Linked DNA regions of Magnetococcus sp. PR-3. The protein of the gene in region 1 binds, or shares a complex with, the protein of each later gene. Links are inferred from orthologs where the notes say so. Each region holds a gene or a part of one and is shown on either strand. Other genes may lie near its edges.

The links.
Region 2: the proteins of uvrB (region 1) and V5T57_RS01795 are in contact, whole or in part, in a crystal structure (PDB 7EGT), measured with the Thermus thermophilus proteins. The link is inferred for Magnetococcus sp. PR-3 from one-to-one orthologs. Residues at the interface, in WP_096411307.1 of Thermus thermophilus: Glu23, Leu25, Arg26, Asp27, Gly28, Glu29, Arg30, Phe31, Arg55, Glu326, Asp327, Phe328, Glu379, Ser382, Gln383, His398, Gly400, Arg401; in WP_096412145.1 of Thermus thermophilus: His654, Arg656, Phe657, Gln666, Asp668, Glu669, Lys680, Arg681, Leu682, Ser683, Lys685, Tyr686, Ala687.

What each region holds. Positions count from the first base shown.
Region 1 is NZ_JBAHUQ010000004.1:72,044-87,209, reverse strand. Bases 5,358-8,262 are described here. They hold uvrB (excinuclease ABC subunit UvrB), read right to left. Parts: upstream 7,875-8,262; coding sequence 5,841-7,874; downstream 5,358-5,840. Other genes in these bases: V5T57_RS04335 (pyridoxal phosphate-dependent aminotransferase), read left to right, coding at 7,979-8,262; V5T57_RS04345 (chemotaxis protein CheD), read left to right, coding at 5,358-5,766. Outside these bases: V5T57_RS04370 (response regulator), read right to left, coding at 1-1,298; V5T57_RS04365 (response regulator), read right to left, coding at 1,298-1,684; V5T57_RS04360 (ATP-binding protein), read right to left, coding at 1,677-3,599; V5T57_RS04355 (TOL_0243 family YfiR-like periplasmic protein), read right to left, coding at 3,596-4,228; V5T57_RS04350 (hypothetical protein), read left to right, coding at 4,621-5,247; more of V5T57_RS04345, read left to right, coding at 5,251-5,357; more of V5T57_RS04335, read left to right, coding at 8,263-9,184; V5T57_RS04330 (ABC transporter substrate-binding protein), read left to right, coding at 9,465-12,110; V5T57_RS04325 (class I SAM-dependent methyltransferase), read right to left, coding at 12,298-13,065; V5T57_RS04320 (YdcF family protein), read left to right, coding at 13,489-14,037; V5T57_RS04315 (thioredoxin family protein), read right to left, coding at 14,038-14,283; V5T57_RS04310 (metalloregulator ArsR/SmtB family transcription factor), read right to left, coding at 14,294-14,665; iron-sulfur cluster carrier protein ApbC, read right to left, coding at 14,809-15,166. UniProt on the Escherichia coli protein: The UvrABC repair system catalyzes the recognition and processing of DNA lesions. A damage recognition complex composed of 2 UvrA and 2 UvrB subunits scans DNA for abnormalities.
Region 2 is NZ_JBAHUQ010000002.1:26,872-42,025, forward strand. What follows is about bases 5,876-8,768. They hold V5T57_RS01795 (ATP-dependent helicase), read left to right. Parts: upstream 5,876-6,259; coding sequence 6,260-8,278; downstream 8,279-8,768. Other genes in these bases: V5T57_RS01790 (chloride channel protein), read left to right, coding at 5,876-6,012; trmFO (methylenetetrahydrofolate--tRNA-(uracil(54)-C(5))-methyltransferase (FADH(2)-oxidizing) TrmFO), read left to right, coding at 8,396-8,768. In the rest of the region: V5T57_RS01760 (dihydrolipoyl dehydrogenase family protein), read right to left, coding at 1-1,316; V5T57_RS01765 (hypothetical protein), read right to left, coding at 1,419-1,700; V5T57_RS01770 (hypothetical protein), read right to left, coding at 1,728-1,865; arsenosugar biosynthesis radical SAM (seleno)protein ArsS, read right to left, coding at 1,865-2,821; V5T57_RS01780 (SDR family oxidoreductase), read right to left, coding at 2,914-3,762; V5T57_RS01785 (hypothetical protein), read right to left, coding at 3,811-4,107; more of V5T57_RS01790, read left to right, coding at 4,264-5,875; more of trmFO, read left to right, coding at 8,769-9,727; V5T57_RS01805 (hypothetical protein), read right to left, coding at 10,125-11,513; V5T57_RS01810 (glycosyltransferase family 4 protein), read left to right, coding at 11,923-13,188; V5T57_RS01815 (M24 family metallopeptidase), read right to left, coding at 13,295-14,440; isoprenoid biosynthesis glyoxalase ElbB, read right to left, coding at 14,747-15,154. UniProt on the Escherichia coli protein: A helicase with DNA-dependent ATPase activity. Unwinds DNA duplexes with 3'-5' polarity. Translocates on single-stranded DNA with 3'-5' polarity. Initiates unwinding more efficiently from a nicked substrate than double-stranded DNA.

The DNA.
Region 1 (15,166 bases):
CGACGCTGCTCCTGCAACCATGTGGCCAGAGAGAGCGCCATGGGGAAAACCACCCCCATTTTTGTCACCCCTTGCATCTCAACCACATGGTCCAACAAGGCACCTTGGGCTGTGTTAATGGCATCCGCCAGCGCCTTGGCATGCCCCTGCTGATCCGCTGCAAGCAGTTGCTCAATAGGCTGCCCCACAACATCCTGAGCCCGATAATGAAACAGATTTTGAGCCGCTCGGTTCCAAAATGTGATCAACCCCTGATCATCGGTCGTGATAATGGCATCCTGGGCTGCTTCAGCTAGAGAGGTAAACTGCTGCTGTCTGGCTTGCACCTGCTCCTTCTGACGGATGGTCTGCATGACCTCACAACTGTAGGAGGCCAACAATAATCCAACCTCCATATCCTGTGAGATAAATGGGGCATCTATTTTGTCATGCAGTGCGACCAGACCAACCACCTCATGGCTGCGATTAAGCAGCGGAAAAACCAATAGAGAGCCGTTGACATATCCCGCCCAACCACTACCTGTTACCTGCGGATGTTGGCCGATATCGGCCATTAAAACCGGCTGCTTCTCATATAAAGCCTGACCAAAAACCGTATCTCTACCCTTAGGCATGGGTAGGTTGGAGGGGGCATGTGCGCCATCCAACACCGCCACCCGTACCAACTGATCCCCGTTCATGCGATAAAAGCTCCCCCCTTTAACCTGCATATGCTGACTAAACTCCATCAACATTTGCTGACCAAAATGGGAAACCGTATCACAGGCTGAAAGGGTGTGTGCCGACTTAACCACAGCCTGCAGTCGCTGATTGAGTGTGGTTAGGGAGTCATTGGCGGCTTTAAGCGCCTGGGTCTGTTGGGCAACTTCTATCTTTAACTGAGCGTGATGTTCCTGATTTTCCCGCAACAGGCGCGCACGCTCCAAAACGGTACTGGCGGTATGTTCTAAAACCATCATGTCCTGTATCGGTTTAAGCAGGTAGTCCCAAGCCCCTAATCTTAAGGCTTCAACCACATCACCCACCGCACCGGTTCCTGAGATCACCACGACAGGCGTTTGGGGAGAACGCTCCCGTATACCAGCCAAAACCTGTAAGCCATTCATCACAGGCATACGCAGGTCCACCAACACCAGATCCGGCTGCATGCGATCAAAAACTTCCAACCCCTCTTGGCCATTGGTGGCCTCAATAACCTGATAGCCAAACTCTTCTAGGAACATACGAATGCTAATACGAATCGCTTTTTCGTCATCAATGGTTAAAACCAGAGGTTCCTGTTCAGGCTCCTGAGACATTATGCCTTCTCCAATAAGGGTTCAATCCCTTGAACCAGGGCATGCAGATCATTAAGCGGCTTGAAAAAAAGCTGGTTTTTGGTCATGCCCAATCCCTGCAAGACATCCGAAAGCTGATAATCCACCGAACCGGTATGGATAATAAACCGCATAACGGGCCAGCGCTCTTGAGCCTGAATAATAAACTGATCGCCATTGATCCCTGGCAACCTCAGGTCGACCACAGCCACCGCAAAGTGTGTGGTTTCACATAGGGTCAAAGCCTCTTCAGCACTCTGTGCTGTGGTGACCAGAAAATCATACTCTTCAAGAAAGGCAGCCAAACTAAAGCGGATAGAAGCTTCATCATCCACCACCAGCACATGCCGATTTTCCCATTTATCCATCACCCTCTCCCACAGGCTCAGGCAGTGGAAGACGTACAATAAAGCAGGACCCCTGCCCTTTGACCGACTCAACCGACATACTACCACCATGGTTTTCGGTGATAATAAAGTAGGAGACCGACAGCCCTAGCCCCGTCCCTACGCCCACCTCTTTGGTGGTATAAAAGGGTTCAAACACCCGGCTGCGTACCGACTCTTCCATCCCGGGTCCATTATCCTCCACCTCAATACAGACCGATTGATTCTCCGTATAAAGGCGCAAGGTAAAACAGGGGGCCTGGGTGGTACCGGCCATGGCCATGGCTTGGGCACCATTTTTTAGCAGATTCAAAACCACCTGCTGAATTTTAGTGCCGTCACAGGGAACCTCAGGCAGATCATCGGCATAGTGTCGGACCATCTCAATTTTACGGAAGTCATACTTCTTCTTCAGATCATAATCATTGGCCGCCAACTCAATGGTTTGGTCCATCAGTTCAGCCAAATTATGGGGATAAAAGCTAGACTCACTCTTGCGGCTAAAGCTGAGCATATTCTCCACAATACGGGCGGCCCGCTTACCAGACTCCAGCACCGATGCCATCATTTCAGGCACGCCACGCTCCTTGAGGTAGTGGTCTAGAGGGTCCATTTCCAAACCACACTGGGCGGCCACTTTTTGATTGCGAGGAGAGTCCGGGTTAAGCCGTAGTTCCATCACCTGAATATTCTGCAGAATACCGGCCAGAGGATTATTAATCTCATGGGCCATGCCAGCAGCCAGCCCACCCACTGAGAGCATTTTTTCCGACTGGATCATCATCTCTTCAATCTGCACCCGGTCGGTCACATCATCCACCCGAATCACCGCCCCCTGCACACGGCTCCCCACCAAAGGAAAGATGACAATATCGGAAAAACGTTGTGCCTTGCCCAAGAGACAAGCGACCTTGGCGTCCTTCTGAATCTCATTCTCCGCCATGGCCCGTTTAATTTTATCCCACTCTCCCATCATTTCCGGGAAAGCCTCTTTTAAGGGAAAACCCAACACCTGCTCAGCGGGACGCCCGGTTAGCACCGCCGCTTTATGGTTCCACTGGGTAACCCGACCCTCCAGATCTACCCCGACCAACATCGAGGGCATGGAGTCAATAATGTTAGAGAGCATATTACGCAGGTGCCGTAGCTCTCTTTCATTACGCTGGCGCTCGGTCAGATCCAATCGCAAAGAGCGATCCTGAGTTTCAATGGTGGCCACCATGCTGTTAAAGGCTTCGGCCAACCGTCCAAACTCATCTTCACTACGTTGAGGTACCCGTAAGGAGTAATCTTGATCTTTGGCAATACGGCTGGCGGTATCCACCAATTGGGAGGCCGGTTCTGAAATCAACCTTTGCAGTAAAAAGGAGAGCGGAAAAGCCGCAACAACCGTCAATAGAATAATAATGGCTGCTGCAATCAGCAGATTTAAAAACTGCCCATGTAGTTTTTGTAGACCTGAGTAGATGGCGATACGCCCAACAGGGGTGCCCTCTACTTCAATGGGCAGCACCACCTCTATACTCACATCGGTGTGATGAACACCCGCAACTGTAGAGAGGGTGTTACAGCGTGGTGCGTTTTGCGCATCCCGATAGTAGTGGGCGAAGGTCCGTTGATCAGAACCATACAGACACGCACTTAAGATGGCGCTTTCTGCACTCAGTGCGGCCAAATTCTCCTGGCCCAGGCGCTGATCATCAAAAGCAAGTGCGGCGGTACTTCGATCCCCAATAACCTTGGCCAACACCCGCAGCTCTTCGGTCATAGCCCGATCAACGGCCTGCTTGTTTAACACAACAAAAGCAGCACCTGAAATAAGCAGGCCCAGTAGGGACACGGCCATGATCATGACCACCAGCTTCCATTTAATCGGCAGGGTAGAGAGCGACTTCATGGTGCCCCTCCCGATCTGGAGTCACGTACAATATCTGCAATTTCCAGCAATTTGGCGCTTATTTTCAGCCCTTCGCGCCGGGCGGAATCCAAATTAACCTGCAGACGCACCTTATCCCGTTTGATAATAAAACCAATGACCCCACCCTGGGCGGCAAAACGGGGCTGATCACTCACAGTTAGAATGCCCGAATGACGTAATGTGGTAAGGGCCTGCTGCAAAGGCCACTGGCCAGAACGCCCCACAAAGACCACAGAACATCGCTGAAGATGCTGCAGGTCCTCTGCACGCACCACCTTCAGTGCCTTACCTTTGGCCTTATGCCGCTCAATGGGGTCAATCATGCGCCCAAAAGGGTCTGTACCGATTAAACAGATCTGGATCTGCTCGGCATCTTTTTTAAGGCTGGCGTGGGGAAAGTCAATAAAACGAAGAAAATTATAGATATAAGCGGCTTTGACTTTATACTCGACCTGCTTGGCTTTACTTAACGGTCGGGCACGGGCCATGGAACCCTCGGCACACACTAAGAGCACCAAAACCGGTATGAACCATTTCAACATATGGCCCATACCGTGCCGCAGCTTGGCCAGCACCATACTGCTGGAATGCGGATTACCAGACCTCATTTTTTCCGTACATACCTTTTGCAGTTTATAGCCATAATCGTCAAAGTATTTGATGCTTTACTCCAACAACAACCGCCCTATCTACAACAGAACCTGTCAAAAAGACTAACACTTCTATATCTCTATGAATAGCACTTTACCCACCACCAAGACTGTAGAATAAAGTGTGGAGTTTACCCCCTCACCTCAATAGAGGAACGAGAGAGACAACACCACATGGTTGGCTGCATTCTTCAACCCTAGCAACCAACCTGTCATAAGCGATGAAGAAACCACGCCAACCGGCCCGTTGCTTAAAAAGAGGCTTTAACCCACCCCTGAAAATATGTCATGGTGAACAGATCGTTTCTCTTCGCGACATAAATGGTGATACACAACCAAATAGGGTGGCCATGGCAACCTCCTGGACCTTTGAGCTGGATCTACTAAAAGAGCTGTTCAATATCGGCATTGGCCGCTCGGCTGACACCCTGAGTCGCATGGTAGATGATGAAGTTCTCTTTCAGATCTCAGATGCCAAGCTACTCAGCCCAGAGCAACCGGCAACCCACCACACCCCAGAAGAACTGTCCTCTTTTACCGTTCAACTGGCGTTTCACTATCAAATTGATTTCGGTAACCACTCTATCCCCACCATGGTCACCCTACTGGCCAGCCCCGAACGGGTGAACCGGCTGATCGCCCGCCTCTATGGTGAGGCGACCAACACCCATGAGCTGGATGAACCCAGCCGGGATGTCTACCGTACGGTGATGGATCTTTTTGTCTCAACCTGTATGGGGAGTGTCTCTGATCTGCTTGGGGTAACCGTTCGCCAGGAACGTATCTGTTTTGAGAACCATGACCTGGGTGCCCAAGGGCTCGCCTGCCCAGCCAGCAACAACTGTCTCTGTTTGGAAATTGCGTATACCATGCCCAACATTGAACTGGAGGGCCAACTCCACCTGCTGTTTGATGCCGCCTTACTGCCGGATCTCACCGAGCGGTACCAAACCATTTTGGCTCGGGCCGAGGGCTAACCCATGCAAAAACGCCCATCCAGCGATATGAATCTAGGCCCAGGAGAGCTCTTTATCGGCTTTCGCCATGCAAAAGTACGTACCATTCTTGGCTCTTGTGTCTCTGTCACGCTTTACCATAAGGGTCCTCGCCCCATGGGGGCCATCTGCCATGCACGGTTACCCAACTGTGGGCATGATCTGGATGCCGCAACCCTACTTCGGGATGACGACACCCACTACATGGATAGTACCCTGACCTTTATGATCCGACTGTTCCGTGAGATGGGCTTTAAGGATGAAAATGTGGAGGCCAAACTTTTTGGCGGCTCCAATATGTTTGATAAAAAAGCAGGCCCCAGCTTAATTACGGTTGGGTTGCGCAACATACAGACAGCCATGGATATTCTTAACCTTGAAGGCCTGCATCTGGTGAGCTCAGATGTCGGTGGCAGCCAGAGCCGCACCCTACTCTTTGATACCAAAACCGGAGAAGTTTTCATGAAGCGTGGCGGCATGCTGCCCAACGAACAGAGCTAAGGTCACCACCCTATTTTGACCCATAACTCGGCGACTTCAGCCCACCTAATCGGCCCCATAGGTCAGTACCTTCGTTACAGCAGTGCCGTTTTCTCCAGTTCAAGGATTTGATCACGGAAGAGAGCCGCCTGTTCAAAGTTCAGATCTGAAGCGGCATCATGCATCTCTTTTTCCAGCTCTTTAATGCGTTTTTCCAACGCTTTTCCAGCCAGGGGTTGCATACGATCCACTTGGGACTTGGCCTGACCTTTCCCCTTTTTCCCCCGCCCTTTGGCACCAGATGCCGAGCCCGTCTCCATCATCTCTCCCATAACATCCGACACCTCACGTCGAACGGACTGGGGTATAATGCCATGCTCTTCATTGTAGCGGATCTGTATGGCCCGGCGCCGATCCGTCTCCGCCAACGCCCGTTCGATTGAACCGGTTCGCTTATCGGCATAAAGGATGACCCGACCGTCCACGTTTCGGGCCGCCCGGCCAATGGTCTGTACCAAGGAGGTTTCTGAACGCAAAAAGCCCTCTTTATCAGCATCTAAGATCGCCACCAAACCCACCTCAGGAATATCCAGCCCCTCCCGTAACAGGTTAATACCAATCAACACATCAAACTCACCCAAGCGTAGATCACGAATAATTTCCATACGCTCAATGGTATCGATATCCGAGTGCAGATAACGCACTTTGATATCCAGATCCACCAAATAGTCGGTTAAATCTTCCGCCATACGCTTGGTTAAGGTGGTGGCCAGAATACGATGACCATGGGTAATAACCTTTTTGATCTCATGGATCAGATCATCAACTTGATGCTCCACAGGCCGTATTTCAACCTCAGGATCGATCAGACCCGTAGGACGAATAATCTGCTCAACCACCCGTCCATCGGCCTGGTCCAGTTCCCATTGAGCTGGGGTCGCGGAGACATGAATGGTGTGGGGACGCATATCCTCCCACTCTTCAAATTGTAAAGGACGGTTATCCATGGCCGAAGGTAGACGGAACCCATACTCCACCAAGGTGCTTTTTCGTGAACGGTCCCCCCGATACATTGCCCGTACCTGTGAGATGGTCACATGACTCTCATCCACAAACAGCAACGCATCTTCAGGGAGATATTCAAACAGTGTGGGCGGGGGTGCGCCAGGTTTGCGTCCGGTTAAAAAGCGGCTGTAGTTCTCAATACCTGTGCAGTAACCCAACTCCTGCAACATTTCCAGATCCTGGCGGGTTCGGTTTTCCAGACGCTGGGCTTCCAGTAAGTGGCCATGTTTGTGGAAATCCTCCAACCGACTTTTAAGCTCTGTTTTAATGCCCTCCAGAGCTTGTACGATGGTGGAACGCTGGGTCACATAGTGACTGGCCGGAAAAAATGCCGCACTGGGCGCCGCGCCATAGTTCTCCCCCGTTAATGGATCGACTTCACTGATACGATCCACCAAATCCCCAAACAGCTCAACCCGGATCGCACGGGCATCCTCATGGGCAGGAAAAATTTCAAGGGTATCCCCCCGAACCCGGAAAGTACCCCGCTGAAAATCGATATCATTGCGCTGATACTGCATGGCCACCAGCTTACGAATGATCTCACGTTGCTCGATCTCCTGGTCCACCTCCAGCTCCAAAGACATCGCTTCATAAGACTCTGGCGAACCTAAACCGTAAATACAGGAGACCGACGCGACAATGATGACATCCCGCCGGGTAAGCAGGGCACGGGTTGCAGCATGGCGCATACGGTCAATCTGTTCATTGATGGAGCTATCCTTCTCAATGAAGGTATCGGTACGGGGGACATAGGCTTCAGGCTGGTAGTAGTCATAATAAGAGACAAAATATTCCACCGCATTATTTGGAAAAAAGGCTTTCATCTCGCCATACAACTGCCCCGCCAGGGTTTTGTTGTGGGCCAAAATGATTGCGGGGCGGCCAGAGCGCTCGATAACATTGGCCATGGTAAAGGTCTTACCAGAACCGGTAACCCCAAGCAGAACCTGATCTTTTAGGTTTTCTTCCAAACCATCCACAAGCTGTTCAATCGCCTGTGGCTGATCCCCCTGGGGTTCATACTCAGAAACCAGATCAAAGCGAGCAAGATCAGCACGCATGGGAAAGCTCCACTTCTGTTACCAACATGGGTGTTGAAAGCGCATGACAGTAAGCGTATAAAGGGCGGGTCATCTTCTTATAACGTATAGGAGTTTCGTGAATCATGGGTATTTTGTCGAATCGTGTTGCCAAGGTTAAACCCTCTGCGACATTGGCAGTAACTGCCAAGGCCAAAGAGCTTAAGGCAGCCGGACGTGATGTTATTGGCCTCGGTTCCGGCGAGCCCGACTTTGACACGCCCGATCACATTAAACAAGCGGCTATCGAAGCCTTGAATGAAGGCTACACCAAATATGTCGCCGTTGCAGGCATGCCAGAGCTGCGCACCGCCATCGCCAAAAAATATGTGGATGAGACAGGCTGTGACTACACTGCGGATAACACCGTGGTTACCGTGGGTGGTAAACAAGCCTTCTTCAATTTGGCACAAGCTACGCTGAATGAAGGGGATGAGGTTATCATTCCAGCCCCTTATTGGGTCTCCTACCCTGACATGACATTGCTGGCCGATGGTACGCCTGTCATCGTCAACACCCAAGAGAGCAATGGCTTTAAACTAACCCCAGCTGAGCTGGAAGGTGCCATCACCTCACGCACCAAATTTGTGGTGATCAACTCCCCTTCCAACCCCACAGGCAATGCCTATAGTATTGCCGAGCTGAAAGCCATTGCGGAGGTTCTGCGTAAGCATCCTCATGTCTGGGTGATCAGTGACGACATCTATGAAAAAATTGTCTATGACGGTTTTGAGTTCGCCACGCTGGTCAAGGTTGCACCTGATCTGCAAGATCGCACCGTTATTCTTAATGGTGTGGCCAAAGCCTACTCCATGACCGGTTGGCGTATTGGTTATGCCGTCGGTCCCGCAGATGTCATTAAAGCCATGGCCAAGATCCAGGGGCAAAGCACCTCCAACGCAACCTCTTTCGCCATGAAAGGCGCTTTGGAAGCGATCACCGGACCTCAGGATTGTGTTGAGCCTATGCTCAAAGCCTTTAAAGAGCGCCGTGACTATGTGGTTGGCCGTCTTAACGCCATGCCTGGTGTAAGCTGCCTGACCCCAGAGGGTGCTTTCTATGTGTACCCCAATGTTGCGGGCCTGGTTGGTAAAAAAGCACCAGATGGCACCGACCTAAAAGATACTGTAGCATTGGCCTCCTGGATGCTGGAAGCTGAGGGCGTAGCTGTGGTTCCAGGTGTGGCCTTTGGTCTAGACCCTTACCTGCGTCTCTCCTATGCCACCAGCATGGAAGATCTGGTTAAAGCTATGGATCGCATTGAAAAAGTCGCTAAACAGCTAAACAGCTAAACCATACGGTTAAGCTTTTTATCGTAGAAAAGGGTGTGTCCCCATGGACACACCCTTTTTTTTACCCACCCGCATACCCCCACTTAGCTCATCCCTCCCTCGCCTTCCACCTCTCATCATCCATCCCCTTACACCCGACACCCAACCTGCTCTCCATGCCCAGGTAAGCCACCGGCTAGAACTTATACCTTTATTCCTAATCTAAGGATCTGAGGACCAACAGGTTGAGGTAGAACACACCAATGCAGAACTTTGTGACTGAAGAGGATCAGCATTTGTCATGCCGATGCGTATACCATACCTTTTCTCTTGTATGACGCTTGTCCTGGCGTTGATTGGTATCATACCCACCTCAGCCTTAGCCAAGCAGAATGTGGTGTTACAGCTCAAATGGTTTCACCAGTTTCAGTTTGCAGGCTATTACGCGGCACTGGAGAAGGGGTTTTATCGTGAAGAGGGGCTAGAGGTTGAAATCCGCCAAGGAGGCCCTCAGATCCAGGTGGATCAAGAGGTGCTGAGTGGACGGGCTGAGTTTGGCATCCTGGCTTCCGAACTCATTAAAAAACGCATTGATGGCAAGCCCTTGGTCTTATTAAGCGTGATCATCCAGCACTCAACCCGCGCTCTTATGTTTAAAGCCGACCAAAACATTACAAAACCAGCTGATTTAATTGGAAAAAAAATAATGCTGAACCGGAGTGAACTGGCTGAGTTTTTGGCCATGTTCCGACAGGAAGGTATTGATCCCAAAAAGCTGTTCATTCTATCCAAGGATTGGCGCGCCAATGAAAAACTGATCTCTGGCGAGATCGATGTCATCAATGGCAGCATGGCCAACCAACCCTTTATATTTAACAGCAAAAATATCGCTGTCGACATGCTAAAACCCTTTGATTATGGGGTCGATTTCTATGGAGATAGCCTTTTCACTACACAGGCATTTTTAAAAGACAACCCCAAACAGGTCGCAGCCTTTAGGCGGGCATCCCTCAAAGGTTGGCAGTACGCGTTTAACCATGTGGATGAGATGATCGAGCTTATCCAAAAGCGCTATGCCAGCAAAAAATCCACACAACAGTTAACCTATGAAGCCCAAACTCTACGACAGCTCATACTCCCGGATATGGTGACATTGGGGCACATCAACCCAGAGCGCATTCAACGTATTGCCGAGACCTATCAAACATTAGGCATTGTTGATCGTTCCCTAGATCTCGACGCTTTTATTTATGCCCCCCCAACACACCACGATACCTATGATATCCAGCATATACTTTGGGCGGGTGTCCTGGTCCTGTTGGCCACAACCTTACTCTTGGCCCTATGGCGGCATTTATCTTTGCGCAGCATGCATGTTGCCCTACATCAAACCCACCAGCAGTTAAAACAAGCTTTGGAAACCGCACAGGAGAGTGAATCCCGCTACCGTGCCCTCTTTGAAGGTAGCCAAGCTGTGGAGCTATTAATCAACCCCAAAAATGGGCAGATTGAAGATGCCAACCCCAGTGCCCAGCACTTTTATGGGTATAGCCATGCTGCCCTATGCCAACTAAGAATTTATGATCTAAGCCTCTCTCACCCCACACGTATAGAACAGGAGATGTCTCAAGCCAGTCGCAGCACCCAATCCCCCCTACACTGCCAGCATCGGTTAGCATCCGGGCAGACCCGTCATATTGAAATGTACTCTGGCCCCATCACCATCCAGAACCAGAGGCACCTCTATGCCATTATTCATGATGTAACCGAGCGCATTAAGACCCAGCAGCAGCTTGAAGATGCCCGGAAACAGGCGGAGCAGGCCAACCGTGCAAAGAGTGCTTTTTTAGCGGTGATGAGCCATGAAATTCGCACCCCTTTAAATGCCATTTTGGGCATGACCGATGTACTCCTAGACTCATCCATGCATGAAAAACAGAAAACACAGCTTGCGGTCATTAACCAATCCGGCATGGATCTGCTGGCTCTTATAGAGGATATTTTAGACCTTACCCAGATTGAGTCGGGTACCATGCTTATGTATTACAACCCGATCGACCTGCAAACACTGGCACACACCTGTATTCAGCGTCATCTTTCACGCGCCATGGATAAAGGGTTAACACTCTTCCACCGTATTGATCCAGCCGTGCCCGAGCAGGTGATGGGGGACCCCAAACGCTGGCAACAGATTTTAGATCATCTGCTGGATAACGCGCTTAAGTTTACCGAGCAAGGTGAGGTCATTTTACAGATCTCACTAACAGCCCCCTGTCATATACATTTTTCAGTCTGGGACACGGGTTTGGGGATTCCCCCTGAGCAACAACAGACCATTTTCGCCCCATTCACCCAGGTTGACGGCAGCCAAACCCGAGCTTTTGGCGGTATGGGTTTAGGTCTCTGTTTATGTAAAAAGCTGGTTGACCGTGCAGGGGGTAAAATCTGGGTAGAGAGCAAGCTAAGCCAGGGCAGTGTCTTCAACTTCACCCTACCCCTGCTCACATACGAAGCAGAGAATGAGACAACAGCAGGTAACGAGCCACCCCAACCTGCCCCATCTAGCCCCTGTGCATGCTCTATCCTGCTGGCGGAAGATATCGACTCCAATGCGCTGGTGATCACCGCATTTTTAAGCCAAACCCCCCACCACGTTGAGCAAGTCACCGACGGGCAGCAGGCACTGGACCAGATCCAGTCTGGCAAAAACTACGACCTCATCCTTATGGATATTCAAATGCCGCAGATGGATGGCCTGGAAGCCACCCGTCAAATTCGCAACTGGGAACGTTCCATGGGCACACCCCATATCCCGATTGTGGCCCTAACCGCCCACACATTGGAGCAGGATGAGCAGCTCGCCCTTAAGGCAGGCTGCAATGCTTATTTAACCAAGCCCATCAGTAAACGCAGCTTGCTTGATACCATTTTACGTTATGGCGGCTAACGTTGTATCGACCAAACCCGATACAACGCCTGAATTGATACCACATCACCACCCCAGCCTGACCGGTACAGGTGCGTTCCCCCCCCTTCAGCAGGCTACCAGGACTACCCCTTTGTCCCCATTGCCCAAAGCGGGGTTCTTCTTATTAGAGGCGAATGTGATAACGCCGACGCCCACGCCTTTACTTCTACGTTGCTCGGTGTGCCACAAAACGCAACCGCACATAATCCGCCATCCAGTTGCCGCTTGTATCCATGAGACACGGTTTAAGCAAAGCCTCCACTTCGGCATAAAAGTGATCACGATCCATATCCGGTGCTAAGGCCAAAAAAGGGTCCGCAAAGGTTGATAGCCATCCACGTATCCCTTCACCCAAAGGTGTTGGCCGTGGGGTCAGCTGAATATTCTCGACCACAAACCCTGCTTTTTCCAATAACTGCCGGTAGTTTTCAGGGGTGGGAAAGAACCATGGGTGCTGAGCGGTATGGTTAGGATTATGCTGTTTCAGCACACCATTAATGGCCGTTATAATCGCCGCCACATTACCATAGCCCCCAAACTCCCCAACAAACCGACCCTTTGATCTTAAATGCGCATGAACCGACCGCAACACAGCATCGGCTTGGGGCATCCAGTGCAGTGCCGCATTGCTCAAGACAGCATCAAACTCGTGGGACAGGGTAAAATGCTGACCATCGGCCTGAACCACCTTCACCCCTTTTTTAGAAGCCTGTTCAAGCAGTTCTGAAGAGCTATCCAACCCCACCACATGGGCGCCCTGCGCCATCAACTGGGCCGCCAACACCCCATCACCACACCCTAAATCAAGCACCTTCTTTCCGTTCACCTCTCCAAGCAACGCCAGCAGCGGCCTGCCCAGCTCAGCCACATACCCCCCGTGATTGGCGTAAAGATCAGCCTGCCATGATTGCTTGGCCTTAATATCTGCTTGCATAACCCAAAGGTATCCTCTCGTTCCAAGGGAAGGCCCCTTCCCTATCTAAAAAACTGAATCTGCACCGCTTGTGTTCAACACACCCTACCCTAAACACCTAGGACACCGATCACCCACTTGTTATGCTTAATCCGGCTTTGATCGTGGTTGTAAGCAGTCCTTGGCGACCAGACCGACCCGCCCCATGCTTGAGCGTGACCCGTAAGGATGTAACCTGATTACGTCACCCATGCCACACGCTGTAGATATTCTACCCCTTCTACGCGTGAATCAGGGTAACATGGCACCAGGAACTACTTGGGAGAGAACAAAAAATGACATCACCTAACCGACGCTTTTTATTATTAAATTATTATGCCACACCGGTATAAAACCCTGGCCAAGCTTGTGTTGCTGTTTGGGCCAATGATATGGATCAGTTTGATGATCTGGCGGGACGATTGGAAACAGGCGGCACATTGGTTAATCACCAACGATCAACCGGTGATGGCCGATGCGATTGTGGTGCTGGGTGGTGGCATTCCGACCCGCCCCAAAAAAGGTTTTGCCCTACTTGACCAGGGGTGGGCACCACAATTAATTTTTGTTGGGGATAACCGCTTAACGCTCCAACAAATTGGGCGCTATTACTGCAACATCTGCGATTTTAAGCGGCCAGATGTACACATACTTGGCGCGACCCTCAGCACCCATGAGGATTTACGGACAGTACGCACACATCTCAAGCCAGGGGCTTATAATAAGATTCTTTTGGTGACGGACCCCTACCACACCCGCCGGGCGCGTATTTTAGCAACACGCTTATTTGCAGCCCAAGATATGCAGGTTCATGTCATCAGCAGCCAAGGCTACTTTAAACTCAAACGTCCAGATACACCGTGGTGGAAAGATACCCTAACCCTAAGAACAGTGGTGAGTGAATGGATTAAACTCCTGATCTACACACCACTCATATGGATTATTGGCTGGTAGCTAGCACGCGTCATCCTGCAACCATGCTTCAATATCCTCTTGATCCGGCAACCCGCCACAATGAACCAACGTGTGATCAACCACCACACCCGGCATGGATCGCATCTGGTAGCGACGCATAAGGTCAGGGTCTCCACTATGGTGAAGATCAATCTCTACCCCTAACCGTTCGGCATGCATCTCAATAAGGTCACAGGTGGTTTTGCAGCTTTTACAACCACTGCCCAGAACCATAATATGCTTCACAGCTCTCTCCTCACCCACACTGACCATCAGAAGAACAGCGGTTTGGCCGATTTTCCATCACATCCAAGCGTTTTCGGTCTTCATGGTGCGGACTATCTATCGCCAAGCCCTGATGAACAGCTTTTAAAAGGTCTATGGCCCACAGAGGGAGTTGAGGGTGGATTTGATAATAGATCCATTTCCCCTCACGGCGCCCTTGTATGAGTTGACTGTTCTTTAAGAGTGTTAAATTACGAGAAATCTTAGGCTGTATGATATCCAGCCCATGACTGATCTCACAGACACACAGCTCACCTTCTGCCAACAGCAGCATCAATGCACGTAGACGTATGCCATCCACCAACATTTTCAGCACGGTTTCTGGAATCAAAAGATCAGACATGACAGCTCAACCACTCCCGCCAGGTTGTCATTAACAGCATCCACGTATCATAAAAACAAGCCGCCCATTAGACCATAAAAAACGGGTGGCCTATTCAAGACCACCCGTCCAGCAACAGGGGTAAACCCGATCCTGTTGTGCGCTTATTCGACAACAATCTTAGGCATCTTGGGGGCACTGCCACCGGCTTCCAGCTTGGCTTTAACCGCTTTGGCAATTTCACCATACTGCTTGGCCTGGGGTGAGTCAGGCCGTGCAACGACGATGGGCTTACCGGAGTCGGAATCCTTACGAATATCTTCGCTGATTGGAATATGACCCAGGAAGGCCATACCTGTATTTTCCGCTTCCTTCTCAGCACCACCATGGGAGAAGATCTCTGCGCGATGTCCGCACTCAGAACACTCATAATAGGACATATTTTCAATAATGCCCAACACAGGTGTCTCCACCTTTTTAAACATGTTCACCCCTTTACGCACATCGGCCAGGGCAACATCT
Region 2 (15,154 bases), on another replicon or contig:
GGAATGATAGGTGCCGTCATCGCACCAATTTTCCACCCTTTTTGTATGGCAAAGATCCAGGGTGCCAACAGCTCCCCGGCCCCCCGGCCTACAATACCTGCACCTAAGATTAACCCTTTTTTACCCAACACCACCTTGATCATACCGGCACGCTCTCCCTCCGCACGGGCACGATCATTCTCCTGCATCGGTTTGTTCAAAGTTTGCGTCCACACCCCCCGTGCCTTGGCTTTGGCCTCACTCAACCCCACCCAAGCCAGTTCAGGATCGGTATAGGTCACCCAGGGTACCGCCGCATAATTGACCTTGGCGGGCAGACGGAACAGGATATTACGGATTACGATACCCGCATGGTACCCCGCCATATGGGTAAACTGATACGGGCCGACCACATCCCCAATGGCAAAGATATGTTTTTGGGAGCTGCGTAAACGGTGATCTACGGGAATACCCTGGAGACTAAAATCCACCCCAGCCGCCGCCAAATTCAACCCATTAACATTTGGGGTACGGCCCGCAGCAACCAAGAGATGAGAGGCCTCAATGGTCAGGTTTTCCCCCGTCTCCTTTTTCGTCGCGGTCAGGGTTAACCCCTCCCCCACTCGTACCACTTTATGAAAATCCAAGCCGATATGTAGAGTTATGCCTTCAGTTTCTAGACACTGCTGCACAACGGCTGCCAGCTCTGGATCATCTTTGGGTAGTAACTTGGAACGCACTAAAACCGTGACGTGTGAACCCAGGCGGGCATAGGCCTGGGCCATCTCTAGACCAATGGGCCCCCCGCCAATAACCAGCAAGTGGGGTAAAGGTTGGTCGTTATCAAAAATCGACTCATTGGTGAAGTAAGGCACATCCTCTATGCCTTCAATAGGTGGAATCGCTGGAGAGCTACCGGTGGCAATCACAAAACGTTTGGCGGACATATGCTGTCCACCGGCTTCAACGGTGTGGGCATCCACAAAGCGGGCGGCATCCCGAATAACCGTGCAACCTAAACCTTCAAATCGTTCTTGGGAGTCATGGGGTTCAATGGCGCCAATAACACCATGAATATGGGCATGTACCTTGTGCATATCCACCTCAGGTGGCGTGGTACAGATCCCAAATTGATCGGCGGTACGTATGGCCTGGGCCGCATGGGCTGCAGCCAGCAGGGATTTGGAAGGAACACACCCGGTGTTCAGGCAATCCCCCCCCATCTTGCCTTTTTCGATCAGGAGAACATTGGCACCCATCTGAGCAGCCCCAGCCGCAACCGACAACCCCCCAGACCCTGCACCAATCACACAGATATCATACGGATAACGTGCCATGAATAGTCTCCTGACCTTACTTGAGCCTGAGGATGATCCGACACCTCCATGAAAGGTTAGAACCATCCAAAAAGAGCCAGACTTTATCAGCCCAGTTCTATATTAATGTGTCTCACCACCACCACTGGCATCATCCCCGCTGCCGCTATCCTCACTATGGTCTGCATCGCTGCCGCTGCTCTCTTCTTGCGCTGATTCATCCTCAAAATCATCCTCGACAGCATCCTCAAGATCATGCTCAAACCGATCATCATCCTGATCACGACGATCAGCTGAACCACCTGTTTGCTTGGTCTGTTCTGAAGATGCCATTCTTTTTTTCATCACCAGACCAAGGACCAGCAAACCCACCATACCGGTGATGATAAAGCCAAAAAACCACATAGCCGCGACTCTCAGATATTCAAAGAATTATTGATTCGATTGCCGATGTTTGACCATGGCTCGATATTTACGGAACTGCATCCACACCAGCCCCACCACAAAAACCAACAGGGCAATACCACTGAGTACGGCAAAGGCTACTTTGATAAAACCCATCGCATCCATTAGGCCAGTGCCCCCCCACAGGATGAACCACTACCGGCTGTGCACCCCAAACAGTGTTCGGCAATCACCACCCGTCGTTTAAGCAGATCCTCCACCGTTACTCCCCCTATCTGCTGGCTCCCAGGTAGATTAACCGGCATGTTGAGCGCTAGATTGAAGTCACAGTCAAACAGAGTTCCATCCCACCGTACACTCACCTGATGGCGGCACATTAACCCCTCGACAGTCGAGGGATTAAAGGACTCCCGCAGCAGCCCCCAATAAGCCTCTTCCTTACCTTCCCGACGCAGATCTGCACGGAAACGACCAATGGGCATATTGGTAATGGTAAGCAGGTTGCTAAAGCGAATACCAAAACGATCCCACAGCTGTTTTTTGTAATCTTGCTCCAACTGGCACTGAGCTGGGGGAAGAAAAGGACCACCGGGGTTGTAGACCAAATTCAGCGTACTGCCCCCCTCGACCCCATAACCAAGACCATTGAGTCGCTTCAAGGCGGTAATGGCCCCCTGGTACACCCCTTCACCCCGTTGGCGGTCTACATTCTCCTCCAGATAACAGGGCATGGAGCCTACCAGATCAACCCCTTGCTCTTGTAACCAAGGGGCCAGATCTTGCCACTGGGGTTCATTATGAATCACCAAATTGGTGCGCAACTGAACTGCCACATCCCGGGCACGCAGCGCTTTGATAAAAGGCTGGATATGGCTATTCATCTCCGGGGCACCACCGGTGATATCCACTTGCGTGCAGTTGGACTGTTCAACCAGCGCCAAAACATGCTGCATCACCGTCCAATCCATCTGCTCTTTACGGTTGGGGGCTGCTCCAACATGGCAATGGCTACATTGCAGGTTACAGGTCAACCCCACATTTACCTGGATCAGGTCCAGCGAGGCGACATCCATGGTTGGTGTACCGGTGTGCTGTTTCAATACCGTGGAGAAAACATTCATACCATGATTACTTTCTGTTCAATCGACATCATCAACCCTACCGGTGATGGATACTTAGTCGGATATAGCGGATGATTCTTACAAAATTTTTTCTAAGAGACCTTAATCTGGATCCAATCCAAGATCGCAGTTGGCAAGACCCGCTGCAAAGCAGCAAACAAATAGGTGGGGGTTGTCACCGGATAACGCCGCTTGGGTCGATCACTCTCCAGGGCGTGGATAACCCGCTTCAACACCGCTTCAGGCGGCAGCTTAAAGGGTACATGCTGGGCATCTTGCAAGCGGGGCAGTTGGGCATCATAAGCGGCCCGGTGCACACTACCCTGATGGTCAATCCATCGCTGAAAAGCCAATAAGGCATTGGCGTTAATACGACTATGGATCGGACCCGGCTCTACTAAGGATAGATAGATACCCGTCCCTTGTAGTTCCAAGCGCAATGTATCGGTCAGACCTTCCAGTGCAAATTTGGTCGCATTGTAGGCCCCACGGTATTTCAGTGCGGTAAAACCTAGGATAGAGCTGTTTTGGATAATACGTCCATAACCTTGGGCACGCATAATGGGGAGAACATGGGTGGTGAGTTCATGCCAACCAAAGAGGTTGGTTTCAAATGAGGCGGTCAGGCAGGCACGGCTAAGATCCTCTACCGCACCTGGTTGGGCATAGGCACCATTGTTAAACAGGCCATACAGCTCACCCTCTGTACGGTTGAGCACCGCTTGGAGTGAACCGGTAATACTCTCTGAATCGGTCAGGTCCAGTAAAAAGGACTCAAAGCCCTCTCCACGCAGCCGTGTGACATCCTGTTCCTGACGGGCCGTGGCAAAAACCCGATAACCCCGATCTTTCAGGCCATGGGCCACACAGGCACCAATACCGCTGGAACAACCCGTAATTAAGATCGGACGCTGCGCCCGATTGGCTGGGGGCATAGACATGGGGTCAGGCTCCTTTTCATCAATAAAGAAGCCCGAAGCATAGCAGAATCAGTGCACCGCTTCACTGCCTTGAAGCTCGTTAAGGATCTCTTGCACCATAGGGTCATCCACTTCAGGAACCAGATCCCAACGGGTGACCCGCTCGATCTCCTCTTTAAACAACTCCTCCATGAAGAGCCGGTCCAGATGCATTTTCATCTCCTCTTGGGTGATGATGGGCATGGGGGGACGCGCAGAGATGGCGGTTTGATCCTGTTTACTGATCTCTTCAACCGCTTGGGCTGGTGAAGGATCGAGCAGGGAATGGGTAACGGCAGGATTGTTAGACAGTGGCATGATCAACATAATTGGTACTCCCAGTTTTAAACGGTACCCGTTTTTTTTGCAGTTTCTGGTGATGCATCCCCTTTAATGGTTGTGACTGAACCGGGGCTTACACTACACTCACGGGGACCTTCTTATCTCTATCTATCGGCATTCAGCCCGGATCGCTTTAGCACAATGCTTAATTATCTCAACCGTCTTGGGGTTAACGAACATATCATCCTCTCTGCCATCGCCATTATCATTGGCGTAATGGTGGGCTATGGGGCGATCTTGTTTCGTACACTTATCGAAGGATTTCAGCACCTTTTCCTTGGAAGTGGTACCGAAAATGTTGGACAGCTGGTCGCTGGCCTAGAGTGGTGGCATGTGGTACTGGCCCCCATGATTGGTGGTGCCCTGGTTGGCCCTCTCGTCCATTTTTTCTTTCCGGGTTCTCGCGGGCATGGCGTACCAGAGGTGATGTCCTCGGTCGCGTTGCATGGCGCGAAAATGAATCTTAAGGATGGTGTGGGTAAAATGTTGGCCTGCTCCCTCTCTATTGGATCCGGCGGCTCGGTCGGCCGGGAAGGTCCTGTGGTACACCTGGGTGCGACCTTGGCTTCATGGTTTGGTGGCCGCCTGCGTATGTCGACCAAGCATATGCGTACCATGGTGGGCTGTGGGGCTGCTGCGGGTATTGCGGCATCGTTTAACGCCCCCATTGCTGGGGTGATGTTTGCGTTGGAGGTCATTTTAGCCGACTACGGTTTGGCAACCTTCTCTCCTATTGTACTTTCATCGGTTATTGCCACCGTTATTGCCCGACTGCACCTGGGCGATTTTCCGGCCTTTATCGTACCCCACTACACCCTGGTCTCGGCCTGGGAAATACCCGCTTATGTGGGTTTGGGGCTGGTGTGTGGTATTGCCGGTATTCTGTTTATGCACACCCTCTTTAAAACGGAGGATGTGATTGGCAAGATTAAAGCCCCCCGCTGGATCAAACCCATGTTTGGGGGTTTGGTTCTGGGTCTGATCGCACTGCAATTTCCTCAGATCATGGGTGTGGGCTACGACACCATGAACAAAGCCCTGTTGGAGCAGATGATCGGCCCCACCATGTTGATGCTGGTTTTTGTCAAGATTATGGCGACCTCCATTACCCTGGGCAGCGGCTTCTCTGGTGGTGTGTTCACCCCTAGTCTCTTTTTAGGGGCTATGGTGGGTGGGGCTTTTGGTACCTATGCCCATGCACTCTTCCCCGCGATTTCTGCAGGCCCCGGTGCCTATACTTTGGTTGGTATGGGGGCTATGGCTGCTGCTGTTTTGGGGGCACCCATTGCATCGATTTTGATTCTGTTTGAACTGACGGGTGACTACCGGATTATGCTGGCCTTAATGGTCGCTTCTATCGTGGCGACGCTGTTGATTAATCAGGTCTATCGGGACTCGGTATATACCAAGGCCCTGCGCCGAAAAAATATTGATCTATGGTCGGGGCGGGAGTCCGGCCTACTCAGACACATACCGGTTAGCGCCATTATGAAGCGCACCTTTGAGATGATCCCCGACAGTATGAATATTCGAGATCTCAAAGAAAAAATTCATCGAACGCGAGAAGAGAATTTTTTGGTGGTCAATGACCAAGGAGACCTTAAAGGCATTGTCTCTTTTCAGGATATCCGCGGTGTTGCCTTTGAAGAGGGGCTGGAAGATCTGGTCTTGGTGCGGGATATTGCAACCCGAGAATTAATCACCGTCACCCCCAGCGATAATCTATATGATGCCTTCCGCCGCATGGGTTCGGGCAACGTGGAACAGTTGCCGGTGGTCAGTGAGGATAACACCGCCCAGGTTCTGGGTATTATCACCAACCATGATGTGATCCAAGCCTATAACCATGCACTGCTGGAGCGGGAAGCAGAAATGATGGATAACCGTTAAACGGTTTACTCTTCTAGGCTTGCGTAACGGGTGTGACACTCGACCCATGATGCATGAAAAACGGATATACGATGGCTGGCACACGGCCTAACCCCTTTGTGCCAGCCATTTATGAAAGATCTGGTTAAAAAACCATCCAACGCTCATACCCTGGGTATACGGCCACCAAGGTCGATCCCCAGACCCTCCATCACATCTATTTCAAGGGTTTTGGATCTTGGCAACGATCCAAACGCACGAGTACCCCATGGATCATCCGATTTTGCAGAACCTTAACCAACCTCAGCTGGAAGCCGTTACCACCACGGAAGGACCCCTTATGGTCCTGGCTGGGGCTGGATCCGGTAAAACCCGCGTTTTGACCCGGCGCTTGGCCTGGATTATTCAAAATGAGCGGATTTCACCAGAAGAGGTCCTGGCGGTTACCTTTACCAATAAAGCCTCTAAAGAGATGCGGGAACGGGTACAGGAACTGCTGCAAAGTGATGCGCCAGGACAGGCTCACCGTTTTTGGATTGGTACCTTCCACGGTATGAGCGCCCGTATGCTCCGGCAGTTTGCCGACCGTTTGGGGTTTGGTCGAGATTTTACCATTCTCGACTCCAGTGATCAGGAACGCATGTTCAAACGGCTTTGTGAAGAGCTCAGTTTCTCTGACAAATATTGGACCCCCAAACGGCTGACCCATACCATTGGCCGCTGGAAAGATGATGGTATTCGCCCCCAAGATCTTACCGATCGGGAGATCCGCAAAGATTGGGAGCGGGATCGCATCCGCCAAATGTATGAACGGTATCAACAGGCCCTGCAACAGAACAACGCCATGGATTTTGGCGACCTATTGGTGCATTGCCTCAATCTTTGGGATCAAGAACCAGAAGTGCTCACACACTTCCAAAACCGCTTCCGCTATATCCTGGTGGATGAGTATCAGGACACCAACCATATCCAGTACCGCTGGATCAAAGCACTGGCAGGGGAACGCCATAACCTTTGTGTGGTGGGTGATGATGATCAATCCATCTACAGTTGGCGCGGGGCACGTATTGAGAATATTCTGAAATTTGAAGAGGATTTTCCTAAAACCAAAACCATTCGGTTGGAACAGAACTACCGTTCCACAGGGAATATTCTCAAAGCTGCTGGTGGGTTGATTAACCATAACCAGGGCCGTATGGAAAAAAGCCTTTGGACCGAAGATGCCCAAGGCGATACGATCCACTTTCTACGGGCAGAGAGTGGTGAGGATGAGGCCCGTTTTATTGCCTCAGAAATTCAAACACTCTGCCCCACCGGGGCCTATCAAAATGCGGCCATTCTCGTTCGTACATCCCGTCAAACCCGCTCTCTTGAAGAGGGACTCATGCGCTCAGGTATCCCCTATCAAGTTGTAGGGGGCTTACGCTTTTTGGACCGTGCAGAAGTACGGGATGCCTTGGCATATTTACGTGTGGTGGCGTCCAACCGGGATGATATTGCTTTTGAACGGGTGGTTAATGTTCCCAAACGGGGTATTGGTCCAGGCGCGTTACAATCCTTGCGGGAGATTGCGGCCCAGGAACAGTGCTCGTTATTAGATGCCGCCCGTTTCGCAGTGGACACCAAAGCCATACGCGGTACCGCCATTAAAGGACTCAGCGCTTTTATTAAAGTGATTGATGATGGCCGCAACCTGATCCATGAAGAGGTCACACCAGCCGAGATGCTGAATAAACTGTTGGCCTTTAGTGGCTACCGGGAGCATGTGCGGGATATGGAGAACGGTAGTGACCGTATTGATAACCTGGATGAACTGCGTAACGCGCTCTCCCGTACGGAGAGCTTACAGATGTTTTTGGAAGAGACCGCTCTCGCTACAGATATTCAGGACTCTGGCCCGGTTTCTGACCGAGTAGTGATCTCTACCTTGCATGCGGCTAAGGGGTTAGAGTTCCCTTGGGTCTTCCTGGTCGGAATGGAGGAAGATGTCATGCCCCATAAACTGGCCATGACTGAGCAGCCGGAAATTGGGTTGGAGGAGGAGAGACGTTTGGCTTATGTGGGCATTACCCGGGCCAAAAAGCGTCTTTACATCACCATGGCGCGCAAACGGTGGATGTACAACAAACCGGTGTTTCCCATCCCTTCCCGTTTTTTACAAGAGCTACCTCAGGATATTCTGGAAGATCGGGGTTTTGCGGTCAAAACCCGTCGGGGCGCTACGGGATCTTTGGCTGGTCTACCCGGGGGAATACCCAAAAAGCGCCCCAAATTTCCCATGCGCTGAGCCAATTTTGATTGAACATACCTAACCCCCACAGATCATAAACAGGTTTGCTTTACCAACGATCTGCGGGGAACAACGCCCTGACCAACACGGCAAGACAGAACGAGTATACTCTCCATGGCACATACACCCATCACCATTGTTGGCGCAGGTTTGGCTGGTTCTGAAGCAGCATGGCAACTGGCCCAACAAAATATACCCGTCCGTATTTATGAAATGCGACCAAACACCATGACACCAGCCCACCAGTCGGGAAACTGTGGTGAACTGGTCTGCTCCAACTCCTTACGGTCGGATGACCACACCAATAGTGCGGTAGGGGTACTGCACGAAGAGATGCGCCGGTTGGGTAGTCTGATTATGGATTGTGCCGATACCCACCGTGTACCGGCTGGCGGCGCCCTGGCGGTGGATCGTGATGCCTTTTCAGAAGCCATTACGGAAAAATTGGAACAGCACCCGCTGATTGAACTGGTACGTGAACAGGTCACCGTTCCTCCGGTTCATGAGGATAGCTATACCCTAATCACCAGCGGCCCCTTAACCAGTGGTGGACTGGCTGACTGGATTGAAGAACGGGTGGGCAAACGCATGGCTTTTTTTGATGCCATTGCCCCCATCGTTGCGCATGATTCCATTGATTTTAATAAAGCCTGGAAGCAATCCCGCTACGACAAAGGAAGCGGCAGTGACTACATCAACTGCGCCATGGATGAAGCGCAGTATAAAACCTTTATTCAAGCCCTTCTGGATGCTGAAAAAGTGGTCTTTAAAGAGTTTGAGGCCAATACACCCTACTTTGATGGATGTTTGCCCATTGAGGTGATGGCGGAACGTGGCTTCGAGACCTTGCGCTATGGACCCATGAAACCCGTGGGATTGACCAACCCCCATATGGAAGAGAAATCCTACGCCATTGTTCAACTTCGACAGGATAACAAGCTGGGTACACTGTGGAATATGGTGGGTTTTCAAACCAAACTCACATGGCCTGAGCAAAAACGTATTTTTTCAACCATTCCAGGGTTGGAAGAGGCCGATTTTGTCCGGTTGGGTGCTCTGCACCGCAACACCTTTATCAACAGTCCAGAGCTACTGACTGAATCCCTACAGCTTAAAAGCCAACCCAATATTCTTTTTGCTGGCCAGATTACTGGTGTGGAAGGGTATGTGGAGTCTACCGCATGTGGATTGATGGCTGGGCGGGTTATTGGCCATTTATTACGAGATGAAACCATTCAAATGCCACCTATTCTCACCGCGTTAGGTGCATTAATGAGTCATATTACCGGCGGCGCGGATGCCACACATTTTCAGCCGATGAACATTAACTTTGGTCTCTTCCCCAACTTTGAGCAACGCGTTCCAAAAAAGCAGCGTAAAGGGGCGTATGCACAGCGGGCCCTTGAACACATGGATGCTTGGATTGCTCAACAGAACGTAAAATAGAACCGCAGGACTCATGCCTATACATGGTGCAGGGTAGAGGCCACGTGTGTATGCCATTCCACCCTGCTGTGGCTGGACGGCTACCCACAGTGCTGTACGGGAGTAAGCAGCAAAGCGCCTGTATATGGCACGCTACGCCCCCAACATGGCAAACCCGGCAGGATCAACCCCCCCCCGCGATCCATCTCTTCAAACGCTTCATCAAAACATGCTTGAGCCAATATCTTTCAAACGCACGGAATGTGCCTTTTTCGAATGAACTGGAAGGTCTGGCGCTCTATGGCTGCCGCAATAGCATGCTCAAAACAACAATTAGAATTTGTGTACGGTATATCAGACGGATAATGGGAAAAACCATCTAACTTTTAGAGTCGTATGTTTTATGCTCTTCTTTAAGTTAAAAACGTTTCTTAGCAAAGCTATTCATCACAACAAAGAACACCATATACACAAAAATGGTGTAACCAAGCATGGTACCAAAATTACCTAAGAGTTTACCCCATGAGGCTTCATATCGCCCTAGGGCCGTCCAACCCAGTGCCAGAATAAACATAATTTTAAAGTAGTAATCACGCACAGTTCGAACAATAACTTGGAAAATAATACCAACAATAACCCCAAAGATAAATAAGGGCACAAACATGAGTGGAACACCAAAATCCACATAAGATTCGGTAATATAGCTAAATGCATGATTGGTTCGGTTACCATACCCCCCAGCAACCATAACACCTGCATATTTGCGTACTTTAAAGCTCTCTGAAAACAGAATGGGTTTGTCTGGGAAGAAAATCCGAGGCATAAAGATATGTTTCAACGCCCCAAAAATAAGCCCTCCATTTTCATGTGGAATGATGGACGGCACCCGTTCTACCACAAGGCTGGAATAATAAATTTCCCACATTCGGTTACCAAACGCAGCACTGGTCTCTTTAACTTCACTATCCGAGTGCCAGTTTGAAATAAGGTTACCAAGGACCGAGAGCTTATCAAGCTGTGTGTCAGAACCTGAAGACTGGTAGGACAGATAGTAGCGCCAATCACTTTTAATACCTGTCCAAATTGTGCCGACAGCTGTTGTCAATGCAATAAGGAATACCATCTGCAAAATCAACTGGTTCTGGAACTTTGAGCGTCTTGCTCCAATCATCGTATCAATAATAGCCACAAAGAACATAATCAAAGAAATACGGAAATCTGCAAAGAAGTTGGTCGCATTCCAGATCACTTCAATAAAAACAATCAACCAAACCCATAAATACTTTCTTTGTTCTAAAAGGCCCAGAAGAATCAGGTAAAGAACGCCAATTTTTAAACTGACAATCGCAACAACAGGCTGCGTCAATACAGGGACTGACCAAGCCAGTGAGATAATGATATTCTTAAAATATAAAATGAAAAAATTGAAGTATATTAGCAACTTAAATGACAAGAAGCTTTGTGGGTTTTTCTCCCATAATGAGCGTTTTTTGGAACCGATTGCCATTCCTCTATTAATACCTAACGAGAGGAAGACCAAACTGGCTAAGCCAATCATCACATAGGGGGCATAATCAACTTGTACAGAACGCAGCTCAATGCCTGTCAGGGGCATATAAAACAGGCCAAACGTAATTTGCAGCCACTGGAATGAAATGGCCAAAGGAAGAACGATTAGCCCTGGAACCCCTCGATAGGGCACAAACATCCAGATCAAGCCTAACGCCCACATACTAAATAGGGGTAGGAGTGACTCTCCCAAGGCTGAGAACAGTAGGCCTGTAAATGTAAAGATCAGCAAAAACAAGGCGAAAAACCTCTTACACAATCATTACAGGGCATAACATTTTTCAATCCTAACGTTCGCGTACATCTTGTATTTTTTCACCTATTCTGTTGATGACCATACCTTAGGGTGAGCATTGAATATTATGGGAATGAATGAATAATGGATGCAAGGGTACGTCACGCCATGCGGTAGAACTAAGCTCGCAACGTATCCTTTTAATAAGATGCAACATTGAAACCAAAGTGTTGGCAACCTATGATTCCACCAAAAAGCCAGTGGCATAGTATTTGTTTACATGATCCTGATGTGATATGAATCAATAGCGTACAAGCCTATAATCGAATTATTTTATCTTCTATCTATTATATGAATAACCTGATCTTGTTATTTAGTTAGGTAAAGTTAAATGATATAGAGCTATAACAGAATGATGGATTGTTTCTGGTGTATCAATAAATCACTTTATACGCACAACTATCCTGATATCACTTCTTGGAAAAGTATAATGGATACTCTCCCCACAGAGCGACCTATTCTTGTGTTAATGGGTTTTAATGTCATTGTTTCTGGTGCTGAAAAAATGATTTTTCGTACCATTCAGGCATTAACCTCATCTGGCATGCCGGTTCATGTCATCTTGAATAATTGGAAGCATGATACCATGGATACTGCCATTGAAGAGGCGGGTGGAACATGGCAGGAGGGTCCATATAATTTCCGACTTAGGCGAATTTATCCCAAAGTCAGTGATTATTTTAAACTCTTTTTTTATTTACTCAGACTTAACTTTTTTTTGCTTCAACAGCTTCTCAAACATCGCCCTAGATCTATTCTTATGAGTAATATCGCAGACGCAACAGCGGCATTACCCGTACTTGTGCTCGCAAAAATTTTAGGCATACAACTGATCCTGCGGAGTGATAATGTCCCGTTTGGCAAACGTTTTTACCAATTATACTGGAAATATGTTCTTGCTAAAATAATGGATAAGGTGATCGGCGTATCTCAATTTTGTTTAAACCGTTTACATCAGGTCGGGGTACCTACCGATAAGTCGGTGTTAATTTATAATGTACTCGTGGATGACCGCTTTAAATCAACATTCAAACAACCTCATAAAAACACCACGCTGGAAATTTTATATGTCGGACAAATTCTTAAAGATAAAGGCGTGTATACGGTCATTCATGCCGTTATGCACCTTCTTAAGCAAGGGTATCCACTGCATTTAACCCTGGCAGGTCGTATTCCTGATTGGCCACAAAGCCATGTGGATGCCTATAAGATGATGCGCGACACGGTCACTCAAGCAGGCTTTGATCAACAGATTCAATTCATTGGTGCATCCGATAACATTGCCCAATTGATGGCACAAAGTGACCTTCTGCTTACAGCCCCAACGAATGAAGAAGCGTTTGGGTTGGTGTATCTTGAGGCCATGGCACTGGGCTTACCGGTGGTCACATTTAACCGGGGGGCCATTACTGAGATTGTGCGACATGATGAAACAGGGTGGATTTGTACCGAGGAAAGCTTAGAGAGCCTTATTGAAGGCACACGTTATGTCCTGGATCATCCAGATCGTCGCCAGTATTACAGTGAACAGGCCAGACATATTTTTACCTGCTCGGACCACCCTTTTTCAGAAACACGTTTTCAGATCGATACTTACCAACTTTTCACAAAGCCATAACACCGCATGATTGCCGACCAACACTGAACCTTTACGCTGTAGAATGCACATTACCCAGCATACAGAGTATACTGCTAGCTGCTACTAAGCGGGGCTCAGCGGGCCATTACACTTCCAGAAATTTAGGGAAAGTCGTTAAATTCCGGCACCCACCATTTTCAATCACAACCACATCCTCTAATCGTACCCCACCCCACTCTGGATAATAGAGACCAGGCTCCACCGTTACAACATGGCCAGCCTCCATGGTCATATCACGAATAGATATGCGTGGCACTTCATGAATCTCCAACCCTAGGCCATGCCCTGTACCATGAAAAAAGCCCCGCTGTTTGCCATCCTCTCCTGGCCCGGTTGGAAAACCTTGTTCGGTAAACGCGTTGGTAATCGCCTCATGCACAGCTTTACCAGAAACCCCGGCGCAGAGCATAGAAAAGGCAAGATCCTGGGCTTGACGTACACATGACCACGCTTTTTTCAACACATCTGGAGCTTGGCCCCGACAGACGGTACGGGTCATATCCCCCCAATAGCCACTCGTTTCATGACGGGGGAAGACATCCATAATGATCGGTTGATGGGCGGGTAGCGGGCCAAACCCCTCTTCATGAGGGTCAGAGCCTTGTACACCACCAGAAACAATGGTGTGATGCGGCATAGCACCATGTTTTACCAGCGTGGCATTGATCTTAGCTCTTACCTTTTCAGACGTTAACGGCTCCCCTTTATGGTAGAGCCAACCATCATCACCAATCTCCGCCATATGAATAAGATCGACACCAGCCTGCATGCCTTTGCCCGTTATTTCTAGCGCTTTTTCAATGGCCGCAACTTCATCATCCCGTTTTAAAGCCCGCTCAGGCCAAAATGAGCCCATAACAGGCTTAACACCAACCCCTTCATGGCGTAACACATCCGCAATTGCTAGAGGAAAGTCCCAAGGGGTGGTTACATCTCCGATGGAGAGCTTTTTAAGAAACGCAGCAACAAGATCCCCTTCACTGGGCTGGCCCTCTGCGTGAATCTCATTATAAAAAGCCCGTACATCGGCCAAATCATGAATATGATCAACATTGGCACTACGACGTGCTCGGTCGATCTCAAGGGCAGAGACGACAATATGGCTTTTGCCCTGGGGGCCCCCTTCTTGAACAAAAAGAAAAGGGTCTGGGGCAAAAAAACCCGTAGCATAGAAGAGATCAGCACTGCTTTCACTATCAGCATAGATCAATCTGGCGGGGTAGGCTTCCATGGCATCACCAAGTTTTCTGGTTAAACGTAACGTTTTAAAAATTCTATCGAATGGACACAATCTCTCATTATTGCAAGGCCTCAAACCTCTCACCGTACTCAAACGCAACAACAGAGCAAAAGCACCATAGGTGGTTATGGGAGACACTAACCTTTATAGACCTAAAGCAGGGGGGAAGCGAGGCCAAGCGAGATAGAGGAGAAAATGAAATGCATTCTGCAGACGTTGATCGACCAACTCTTATAAAAAAAGCCTGGGAAGGCTCAGCCGCTTCCCAGGCTATATATCTTCTACATGTCAAACGGTTTAGGCTCGCTTGAGTATTTCAGCAACAAGCTTTTCAATGCCTTCACCAGCCTCAGCAATCGAGGCCGCACACATATAGGCTGCGGTAGAAACAATATTGTTTTGTTCATCAATCACAATTTGCTTTGCACCTGTTTCAACATGCTCATTACCCATCGCTCGGATGGCTCCAGCGGTACCTTCATCATTACCAATGGTCAACTTAACACCCCGGTCTGCCAAAATTTTAGAGATGACGGCAGGGGTAATACAGATCGCACCAATGGGTTTTTTAGCATCGTACATGGCATTGACCAGTGACGCTAAATCTTCATCAACCGTGGCATCTGGGCCATCAAAGGCAACGGTTGAAAGGTTTTTTGCCATCCCAAAACCACCAGGAATGATTAACGCATCCAGTTCAGAGAT